Regions from separate parts of the Paucibacter sp. M5-1 genome, predicted to be linked through region 2. Evidence: predicted binding sites of a transcription regulator. Region 2 holds the regulator's gene; the other holds the start of a gene.
The links. The regulator LexA, encoded in region 2, represses DNA repair genes until DNA is damaged. The targets are predictions, from matches to a motif close to ACTGTATNNNNATACAGT.
Positions count from the first base shown of each region.

Region 1 (4,425 bases), 1.6 Mb from region 2:
CGCCTTTGCAGCCGCTCTTCCATGCGGGCCAGCAGCGCGGGCGGTACGCCTTGCTGCGCCAGACCGTCATGGGCATCACGGAGCAGCCGAGGCAAGATCCCGCTCAAGGCCCTGAGGCGTGCGGCGAGGTGCCGGGGTGCGAGCCGGCACTGCGCGGCCATGCTGGCCCACTCGAACGGCGTGAGTTCCTCGGGGCTGAAGGCGTCGCCGATGCCCATGGCAAAGCTGGTGCTCATATGCTCGTGGGCAACAGCTTCGACGTCGACGAGATCGTAGGCAGGCGCGAGGGTGAGCAGACCGGCCTGTGGGCCCACGAAGAACGACCAGTTTTTGCCATGGGCGTCGGAGTTGCCGATCAGGACATTGAAGAGCAGGCGGTCCAGCAACTGCGTGCGCATGGCCAAGGGCGCGGGGCTGAGGTCGGCGAGACCGAAGAGGCCGGGCAAGGTTGCGCCGTCGCGCAGGTGCTTCACGGCGTCCTGGTCGCCGTAGGCACGTTCGTACTTGAGCTCGGGAGCCAGCCCCAAGGCCTGGCAGGCGTCGATGATGTGCAGGCGCTCGATGCCACCGTCGCCGCTGCGCCGCCGATCGAACCGTTCGACGAGCAGGACCGGCTCGGGAACATGCAACAGCCGGGTCCTGGCCGTCGCTATGCCGGCTGCGGCGGCCAGGCGCATGCAGCTGTGCTCGATGGCCGGCAGCTCAGCCAAGCGGGCGTTGGCGGGCGCGGGCTTGAGGATGACGGTGGAGGCGATGCCGTCGCCGTTGGCGAGGAAGAGCTTGCCGCCGTCCTCATAGACGGCGATCTTGTCCTGCAGGCCGGCGATGGAGAGGCGCACCTTGCCGTCCCAGATGGAGAACGGTTGCTCGGGGCGACTGCGGATGCGCTCGCTCAGTTCGGCGAGCGGCAGGGGGCGAAGAGCTGGTGCTGCGGGCGATGGCGTGTCATCGAGCAGCGTCACGCGCAGGGCGCCCGCCGTCTCGGCGCCGAGGGCCGCGAGCAGCCCGGCCAGGTTGCCGCGCGCGAGGCCGTTGGCCTGGGCGGCGACTTCGAGCGCCTGGCCTTCAGGCAGCAGATTCTGGAAGAAGGCGCGGGCGATGGCCGAGCGCGTCTGCGCCGGCAGTTCGCCGAAGGCAGGGGTGCCCGCAGCATGGGCGGCGGTGAACAGCGGCATCTGCGGACTCAGCGGGAAACTGCGAGGCCCTTGCTGCCAAGCCTCGGCGTAGCTGAAGTCGAACAGATTGCTCGGCCCGTCGTGGGACAGCGTGCCGACGCGATCATGACCTGCCCAGATGGCGAGCTGGATCATGCGGTGTGCCCGCGTTCACGCGCCGGTTTCGCGGGGTCCGATGGGGCTGCGCTGGGGCCACCCCAGGGGCCCGGTTCGGTTTTCCGCAGGGTCTGCAAGGCCGTGGCGGCCTCGAATTGCGCCGCGAGGGGCGTGGCGAACACGGCCACGCCGAGCTCTCGCGCCACGCGCAAGGCGGTGCCGAGCGCGACGGTGCCCGAGCCCCCTTCCAGGGATCCTAGCGTCGCCTTGCTGATTCCCAGGGCCTGGGCGGCGGCTTCCAGGCTGATGCCCGCAGCGGTGCGCGCGGCGCGCACCGCCTGCCCGAATGCAGCGGCATCGCGGATCAGCGGGTCGGGAAAGGGCTCGGCCACCACTTTGCGCATCATTTCTCCTGCTTTGACAGGACTATAAGCGCTGCTTGCGCTTTACATGCGTTTTCGGATGGTTTGGCAGGTGGTTTGAGATGTTTCTGGCCGATGTCTCCAAAACACCTGCCTTGGCAGGCGCTAAGCCCCGAACGGCGTCGGCTCCGGCGGCGTCTTCGGCAGCGTGGCCCAGCGCGCCGCCGTGATCTCGTAGACCAGGCTGGGCGCCTGGCCCGGCACATCGGCCAGCGAGCCCTTCAGCAGCATGCCGATGCGCTCCAGCGTCTTGCGCGAGGGGGTGTTGGCCGGCTGCACCACCGCCTGCACGGCGGGGGCATGCAGGATGTCGAAGGCCTGGGCCAGCGCTGCCTGGGCCATCTCCGAGGCATAGCCGCGACCCCAGGCATGGGGCCGGAAACGGAAATACAGATAAAGGCCCGGCTGGCCGCCGATAGGCCTGTTCATGATGCCGCCGCAGCCCAGCAACTGCTCCGGGTGCTCGCGCTCGGCAATCACCCAGTAGCCGAAGCCCTGGCTCTGCCAGTGAGCCAGCCAGCCTTGCAGCAAGCTGGCAGCGGCCTCGGCGGAGTGCAGCGGGCCGCCGGGGCTGAAGCGGTTGGTGACCGGATCGGCATGCAGGCCGTAGATCTCGTCCAGGTCCTGTTCGCGAGGGGCTCGCAGCAGCAGGCGAGCCGTTTCCAGCGGCATCGACATCTCTTCTCGCGAACTCATGAGCGGCAACCTCCCGATACGCGCCGATACAAGTCGGCGCACCCCAGGGTTTTAACCGATATGGCGAGACCGGCGCGGGTTGTTACCCCCTTGCTCGAGCGGTAGCAGCACAGCGAGGCCAAAAACTGCACACCGCAGCCGCTACATCTGCCGGCCATATACTGTATAAACATACAGTTATTGAATCATTGCAGTCCCCATGCACGCCCCCCTCTCCCTGCTCGAAGGCCCGCTGCGCCAGTCGCTCTGGCGCGGCTCCGAGCTGGCCCATGGCAGCAGCCCGGGCCTGCCCAGCGGCTTCGCCGCGCTGGACGCCGCCCTGCCCGGCGGCGGTTGGCCAGGCCGCAGCCTCAGCGAGATCCTGCAGCCGCGCCCGGGGGTCTGCGAGTTCCGGCTGCTGGGACCGGCACTGGCGGCAGCCCAGGCCGGCGGGCGCAGCCTGTTGCTGATCAACCCGCCCTTCACACCGCATCTGCCCGGCCTGGCGGCCTGGGGCCTGAACAGCAGGCAGCTCGTCTGGCTGGCCCCCGCCACGCCGATCCAGATCCTGTGGACGCTGGAGCAGGTGCTCAAGGCCAATGCCGCCGGCGCCGTGCTGGCCTGGCTGCCGGCCTCGACGCGGCCCGAGCAGCTGCGCCGGCTGCAGGCCTGCGCGCTGGGGGCGCAGGCGCCCTGCTTTGTGTTCCGGCCCGAGCCGGCGGCGGCGCAATCCTCGGCCGCGCCACTGCGCCTCGTGCTGCAGCCCCAGGAAGCCTGGGGCCTGGAGCTGCGTCTGATCAAGCGCCGCGGCCCAGCGCTGGCAGCGCCGCTGCGCCTGCAGGCCGTGCCGCCGGCGCTGGCTCCGGTGCTGGCGGCACGGCTGCTGAACGCCTCGCGGCCGGCCCCGCTGGCCCCCAACAGATCGCCACAGGAGTTGCGCGATGCACTGGCTCGCCCTGCGCGCATCGTCGCCCTCGACGCCTGAGGGCCCGTCCACCGAGGCGGATCTGCGCGCCCTGGGCTGGTGGGCGCTGCAGTTCACGCCACGGGTGGCACGGCTGGAGGAGGCCGTGGTGCTGGAGGTCGGTGCCAGCCTGCGCCTGTTCGGCGGCGCGCAGCGCCTGCACCGGCGGCTGTGGCGCGAGGCTAGGGATCTGGGCCTGGCCGGCATGGCTTGGGCACCGACCAGCCTGGGCGCGTTGGCGCTGGCGCGTGTCGGTCAGCACGACGGCCTGAGCACGCCGCTGGACGAGTTGCTGGACGCCCTGCCGCTGGGCACGCTGAGCGCCGCCCGCGCCCATGAGGCCATGCTGCTGCGCCTGGGCTGCCGGCGCCTGGGCCAGCTGCGCACGCTGCCGCGCCGCGCCGTCGGCCGGCGTTTCGGCGATGGCCTGCTGCTGGCCCTGGACCGTGCCTACGGCCACAGCCAGGAGGCCCACGCCTGGCTGCAGGCACCGGAGCGTTTCGAGGCACGGCTGGAACTGCCGTTTCGCATCGAGCACGCCCCGGCCCTGGTGCATTACGCCGAAGCCCTGCTGCGCCAGCTGTGCGGCTGGCTGGCCGCACGCCAGGCCGGCGTCAAGCAGCTGACCCTGGCCTGGCAGCACGATGCGATGCGCGGCCGCGATGTGGCGCTGGACGGCGCGCTGCAGTTCGGCACTGCCGATCCGAGCCGCGATCTGCGCCATCTGAGCCGGCTGCTGACCGAGCATCTGGCGCGGCTGGAGCTGGCCGCGCCGGTCGGCGAGCTGAGCCTGCGCGCCGATGAGGTGATGCTGCGCCCCGAGCAGGCAGCCAGCCTGCTGCCCCTCTCTTCCGGTTCCGGGCCCGACGAGGCCACCGAACCGCTGCCGCGCCTGCTGGAGCGCCTGGCCGTGCGCCTGGGGCCCGAGCGGGTGCGCGCCGGCCAGCTGCTGGAAGACCACCGGATGGAAGGCATGCAGCGCTGGGAGCCCTGGCCCGGCCCGGCTCGCCCTGCAGCAGCGCGCGCGCCGCTGGTGCCGCAGCCCGCCTGGCTGCTGGAGCCGCCGCAGCGGCTGGAGGTGCGCGCCAGCCAG
Region 1 covers NZ_JAPZLM020000001.1:2,178,058-2,182,482, forward strand. The annotation lists gene O5M90_RS10170 (HipA domain-containing protein) at 1-1,310, opposite strand, end outside; gene O5M90_RS10175 (helix-turn-helix domain-containing protein) at 1,307-1,678, opposite strand; gene O5M90_RS10180 (GNAT family N-acetyltransferase) at 1,799-2,389, opposite strand; gene imuA (translesion DNA synthesis-associated protein ImuA) at 2,589-3,353, shown strand; gene O5M90_RS10190 (Y-family DNA polymerase) at 3,310-4,425, shown strand, end outside.
Region 1: the regulator LexA is predicted to act here: its motif matches at 2,550-2,567, upstream of imuA (translesion DNA synthesis-associated protein ImuA).

Region 2 (4,425 bases):
AGCGCCGCGGCGCGGTCAGCGTCACCGCCTATGAGGAGAACGGCTATCTGCCCGAGGCGATGCTGAACTATCTGTCGCGCCTAGGCTGGAGCCACGGTGATGACGAGCTGTTCTCGCGCGAACAGCTCGTCAGCTGGTTCGACGGTTCGCACCTCTCCAAGAGCCCGGCGCAATGGGATCCGGCCAAGCTGGAGTGGGTCAACAGCCAGTACATCAAGCAGGCCGATGACACGCGCCTGTCGGCCCTCGTCGCGGCGCAACTGGCCAAGCGCGGCATCAGCGCCGATCTCGGCCGGCTGCCGGCCATGTGCGCGCTGTTCAAGGATCGCTGCGCGACCACGGTGGCGCTGGCCGATTGGCTGGCCATGTATTTCGCGCCGGTGCAGCCCAGCGCCGAGGATCTGGGCACCCATGTCAGCGACGCGGTGAAGCCCGCGCTCGCCGCGCTGGCCGACAAGCTCGCCGCCACCGAATGGAACAAGGCCGGCATCCAGGCCGCGATCAAGGAAACAATCACGGCTCATGGCCTGAAGATGCCGCAACTGGCGATACCGGTGCGGGTGCTGGTGTGTGGTCGTGCACAAACTCCGTCGGTCGACGCGGTGCTGGAACTGTTCGATAAAGAAAATGTGGTCGAACGCTTGCGCTGCGCATAAAAATCGTTCTATACTCTATGTCTCGCTTGAACAGCGCGATACACAAAGAACGGCAGGCAGCAACGAGTAATCGAAGCGGCTTGCATGATCTGAGGGGGTATAGCTCAGCTGGGAGAGCGCTTGCATGGCATGCAAGAGGTCAGCGGTTCGATCCCGCTTACCTCCACCAAATGTTCAGGTTTCTGGGTATTTGGTTGGCGCGCGGTTCAAGTATGAGGAAGTAGAATTCAGAAGGTTTAGTCCCCTTCGTCTAGAGGCCTAGGACACCACCCTTTCACGGTGACTACAGGGGTTCGAATCCCCTAGGGGACGCCAAGTTTGATAAACTTGATAATTGCTGCGATATATAAGGTATACTGCAGCAGTTGTGAAATTATCCCACTGCGGAGTGGTAGTTCAGTTGGTTAGAATACCGGCCTGTCACGCCGGGGGTCGCGGGTTCGAGTCCCGTCCACTCCGCCAAGGTTTGCCCGATTCGTATCGGTAAGCGGCCATTCAGTTGGCCGCTTGTATTTTGAGAGAAATTACTGCTTGAGCAGCGTGTAGCCCGGAATTTTGGGGGTATAGCTCAGCTGGGAGAGCGCTTGCATGGCATGCAAGAGGTCAGCGGTTCGATCCCGCTTACCTCCACCAAGTCACTTCAGGGTGACGGTGGCGCGCGGCTCGGGCAGCGAAGTAGAAGAAGTAAATAGAAGGTTTAGTCCCCTTCGTCTAGAGGCCTAGGACACCACCCTTTCACGGTGACTACAGGGGTTCGAATCCCCTAGGGGACGCCAAGTTTGATAAGGCTTGGTAGTTTTGGAAGCGTTTGCTTCGAGAAACTACAGAACTTATCTGATATTCGCAAGAGTATCTGGAGTGGTAGTTCAGTTGGTTAGAATACCGGCCTGTCACGCCGGGGGTCGCGGGTTCGAGTCCCGTCCACTCCGCCAACATTTGAAACCCTGGAAGCGCAAGCCTCCAGGGTTTTTTCTTGTGCGCCGAGACATATCAAATGTTTGCAGAGACATCATCCCTGCAAACTTGATTGCGGCCGCAGTATCAGGAGGCCCGCAGTATCAGAAGGCCATTTGCCCGCGAATCAGACCGACGGCCAGACCTTCCAATGCAAAACTCTCATCGCCGGCCGCGACCAGGATGGGTTCGAAGTCAGGGTTCTCGGCCAGCAACTCGATGCCGCCGCTGCGGCTGCGTTTGAAACGCTTGACGGTGACTTCATCACCCAGCCGTGCGACGACGATCTGCCCGTTCTTGGCTTCGCTGGCCTTCTGCACCGCCAGCAGGTCGCCGTCCATGATGCCGATGTCCTTCATGCTCATGCCGCGCACCTTCAGCAGGAAATCGGGTCGGCGCGCGAACATGCTGCTCTCGACCGTGTAGCTCTGCTCGATATGCTCCTGCGCGAGGATGGGATGGCCGGCCGCGACGCGCCCGACCAGGGGCAGGGTGAGTTGCGACAGATTCGGAATCGGCAGGGAGAACTGGAAGTCCTCACGGGCGCGGCGCTCCTGATGCATGGCTTTCAAGGTGTCCGACTTCAGCCGGATGCCGCGCGAGGTGCCGCCGACCAGTTCGATCACGCCCTTGCGCGCCAAGGCCTGCAGATGCTCCTCGGCCGCATTGGCCGAGCGGAAACCCAGCTCGTTGGCGATCTCGGCGCGGGTCGGAGGGGCTCCGGTCTGCTCGATGGCCTGGCGCACCAAGTCAAGGATCTGCTGCTGGCGTGCCGTCAATTTGACGGTGGAAACACTGGGGCTGATATCGTCCATGCTGGGCTCGCAGACATCTGGGAAAGATGCGCCTGAGTATATATCCAGTAACTGTTCATTCATCCAGGAAGTGACCGTGGTCAGCAAGAACAAGCCTCTTATCGTGATCCTGGGCACCGGCGGCACGATTGCCGGCCAGGCCGGCACGGCGTCCGACAACGTCGGCTACACCGCCGCCCAGCTGGGCGTGGACGATCTGGTCTCGGCCGTGCCGCCGCTGGCGCAGCAGGCGCTGGAGGCCGAGCAAGTGGCCCAGCTCGACAGCAAGGACATGGACTTCACCACCTGGCAGCGGCTGGCCGAGCGCGTGGCCCACCATCTGGCACGCGAGGAGGTGGCCGGGATTGTGATCACCCATGGCACCGATACCTTGGAAGAGACGGCTTATTTCCTGCACCGCGTGCTGGCGCCGCGCAAGCCGGTGGTCTTGACCGCCGCGATGCGACCGGCCACGGCCTTGCAGACCGATGGGCCGCAGAACCTGCTCGATGCCGTCAGCGTTGCCAGCGATGAACGTGCGCAGGGGGTGCTCACCGTGTTTGCGGGCGCTGTTCATGGGCCCGAGCAGATCCGCAAGGTGCACAGCTACAAGGTCGATGCCTTTGCTTCCAGCGATGGCGGCCTGATCGCCGTCGTGGAGGAGGGCGTGCTGCGCCCCTTGGGTGCCTGGCCGGCTGCGGAGGGCGCCATCGGTCTGGCGCGTATCGGCAAACCCGCTGCGGCCTGGCCGCGCGTGCAGATCGTGCTGAACCATGTCGGCGCCGACGGCGCGCTCGTGCAGGCCTTGCTGGCCCAGGGGGTCGACGGCCTGGTGGTGGCCGGCACCGGCAATGGCACGCTGTCGCTGTCGCTGGAGCAGGCCTTGCGCACGGCCCAGCAGCAGGGCGTCAGGATCCTGCGCAGCAGCCGCTGCGATGCCGGTCCGGTCACGCCCTCGGCTGCGGCCCTGCCCAGCGCCGGCGCGCTGAGCCCGGTCAAGGCGCGTATCGAGCTCCTGCTTGAATTGCTGGCCTGAAACGACAACAGGGGCCGCAGCCCCTGTCTGGCTCGGCCAAGGTCCTTAGACGATGGTCAGGCTCACATCGATATTGCCGCGCGTGGCATTCGAGTAAGGGCAGACCTGGTGGGCGGCGGCCACCAGGGCCTCGGCCTGGCTGCGCTCCAGACCCGGCAGGCTGATCTTCATCGCGACCTGGATGCCGAAGCCGGCGGGAATCGGGCCGATGCCCACTTCCGAGGTGATGGACACATCGGCCGGCACGGCGATCTTGATCTTGCCGGCGACGGCCTTCATCGCGCCGATAAAGCAGGCCGAATAACCGGCGGCGAACATCTGCTCGGGGTTGGTGCCCGAGCCGCCGGCGCCGCCCAGTTCCTTGGGTGTGCTCAGCGTGACGCTCAGAGCGCCGTCGGACGAGGAGGCCTTGCCTTCACGGCCGCCGGTGGCGGTGGCGGTGGCGGTGTAGAGAACTTTGTCGAGTGCCATGGTGCTTCTTCCTATCAGGAGTGGTGGGTGGGCGAAGAAAGGTCGGCGCTGGAGAGCTGCTTGCGCAGCTCGTGCAGGCGCCGGGTCAGGGAGACGAGTTCATCCAGCGAGCAGGCGCTGGCGCAGGCGAGCTGAGGCGGAATGTTCAGGGCCTGCGCCTTCAGCGCGCGGCCGGTATCGCTGAGGAAAATATCGACGCGGCGCTCGTCGTCCTGCGCGCGGCGGCGGGTGATCAGTGCGCCGGCCTCCAGGCGTTTGAGCAAGGGCGTCAGGGTGCCGGAGTCCAGCGAGAGGCGCTGGCCCAGGGTGGAAACGCTGATGCCGTCCGCCTCCCAAAGCACCAACATCACCAGGTACTGAGGGTAGGTCAGGCCCATGGGCTCCAGCAGGGGCTTGTAGAGCTTGGTCATGGCCAGCGAGCTGGCGTACAGCGCAAAGCACAGCTGCTGGTCCAGCTGCAGCCATTGCTCGGCCTGGCTCGGTGCTGCGGTGGTCTTGTGGCGTGGCATGGGTG
Region 2 covers NZ_JAPZLM020000001.1:535,226-539,650, forward strand. The annotation lists gene gltX (glutamate--tRNA ligase) at 1-656, shown strand, start outside; tRNA gene O5M90_RS02430 (tRNA-Ala) at 750-825, shown strand; tRNA gene O5M90_RS02435 (tRNA-Glu) at 896-971, shown strand; tRNA gene O5M90_RS02440 (tRNA-Asp) at 1,042-1,118, shown strand; tRNA gene O5M90_RS02445 (tRNA-Ala) at 1,214-1,289, shown strand; tRNA gene O5M90_RS02450 (tRNA-Glu) at 1,357-1,432, shown strand; tRNA gene O5M90_RS02455 (tRNA-Asp) at 1,512-1,588, shown strand; gene lexA (transcriptional repressor LexA) at 1,715-2,425, opposite strand; gene O5M90_RS02465 (asparaginase) at 2,502-3,440, shown strand; gene O5M90_RS02470 (organic hydroperoxide resistance protein) at 3,486-3,911, opposite strand; gene O5M90_RS02475 (MarR family winged helix-turn-helix transcriptional regulator) at 3,926-4,420, opposite strand.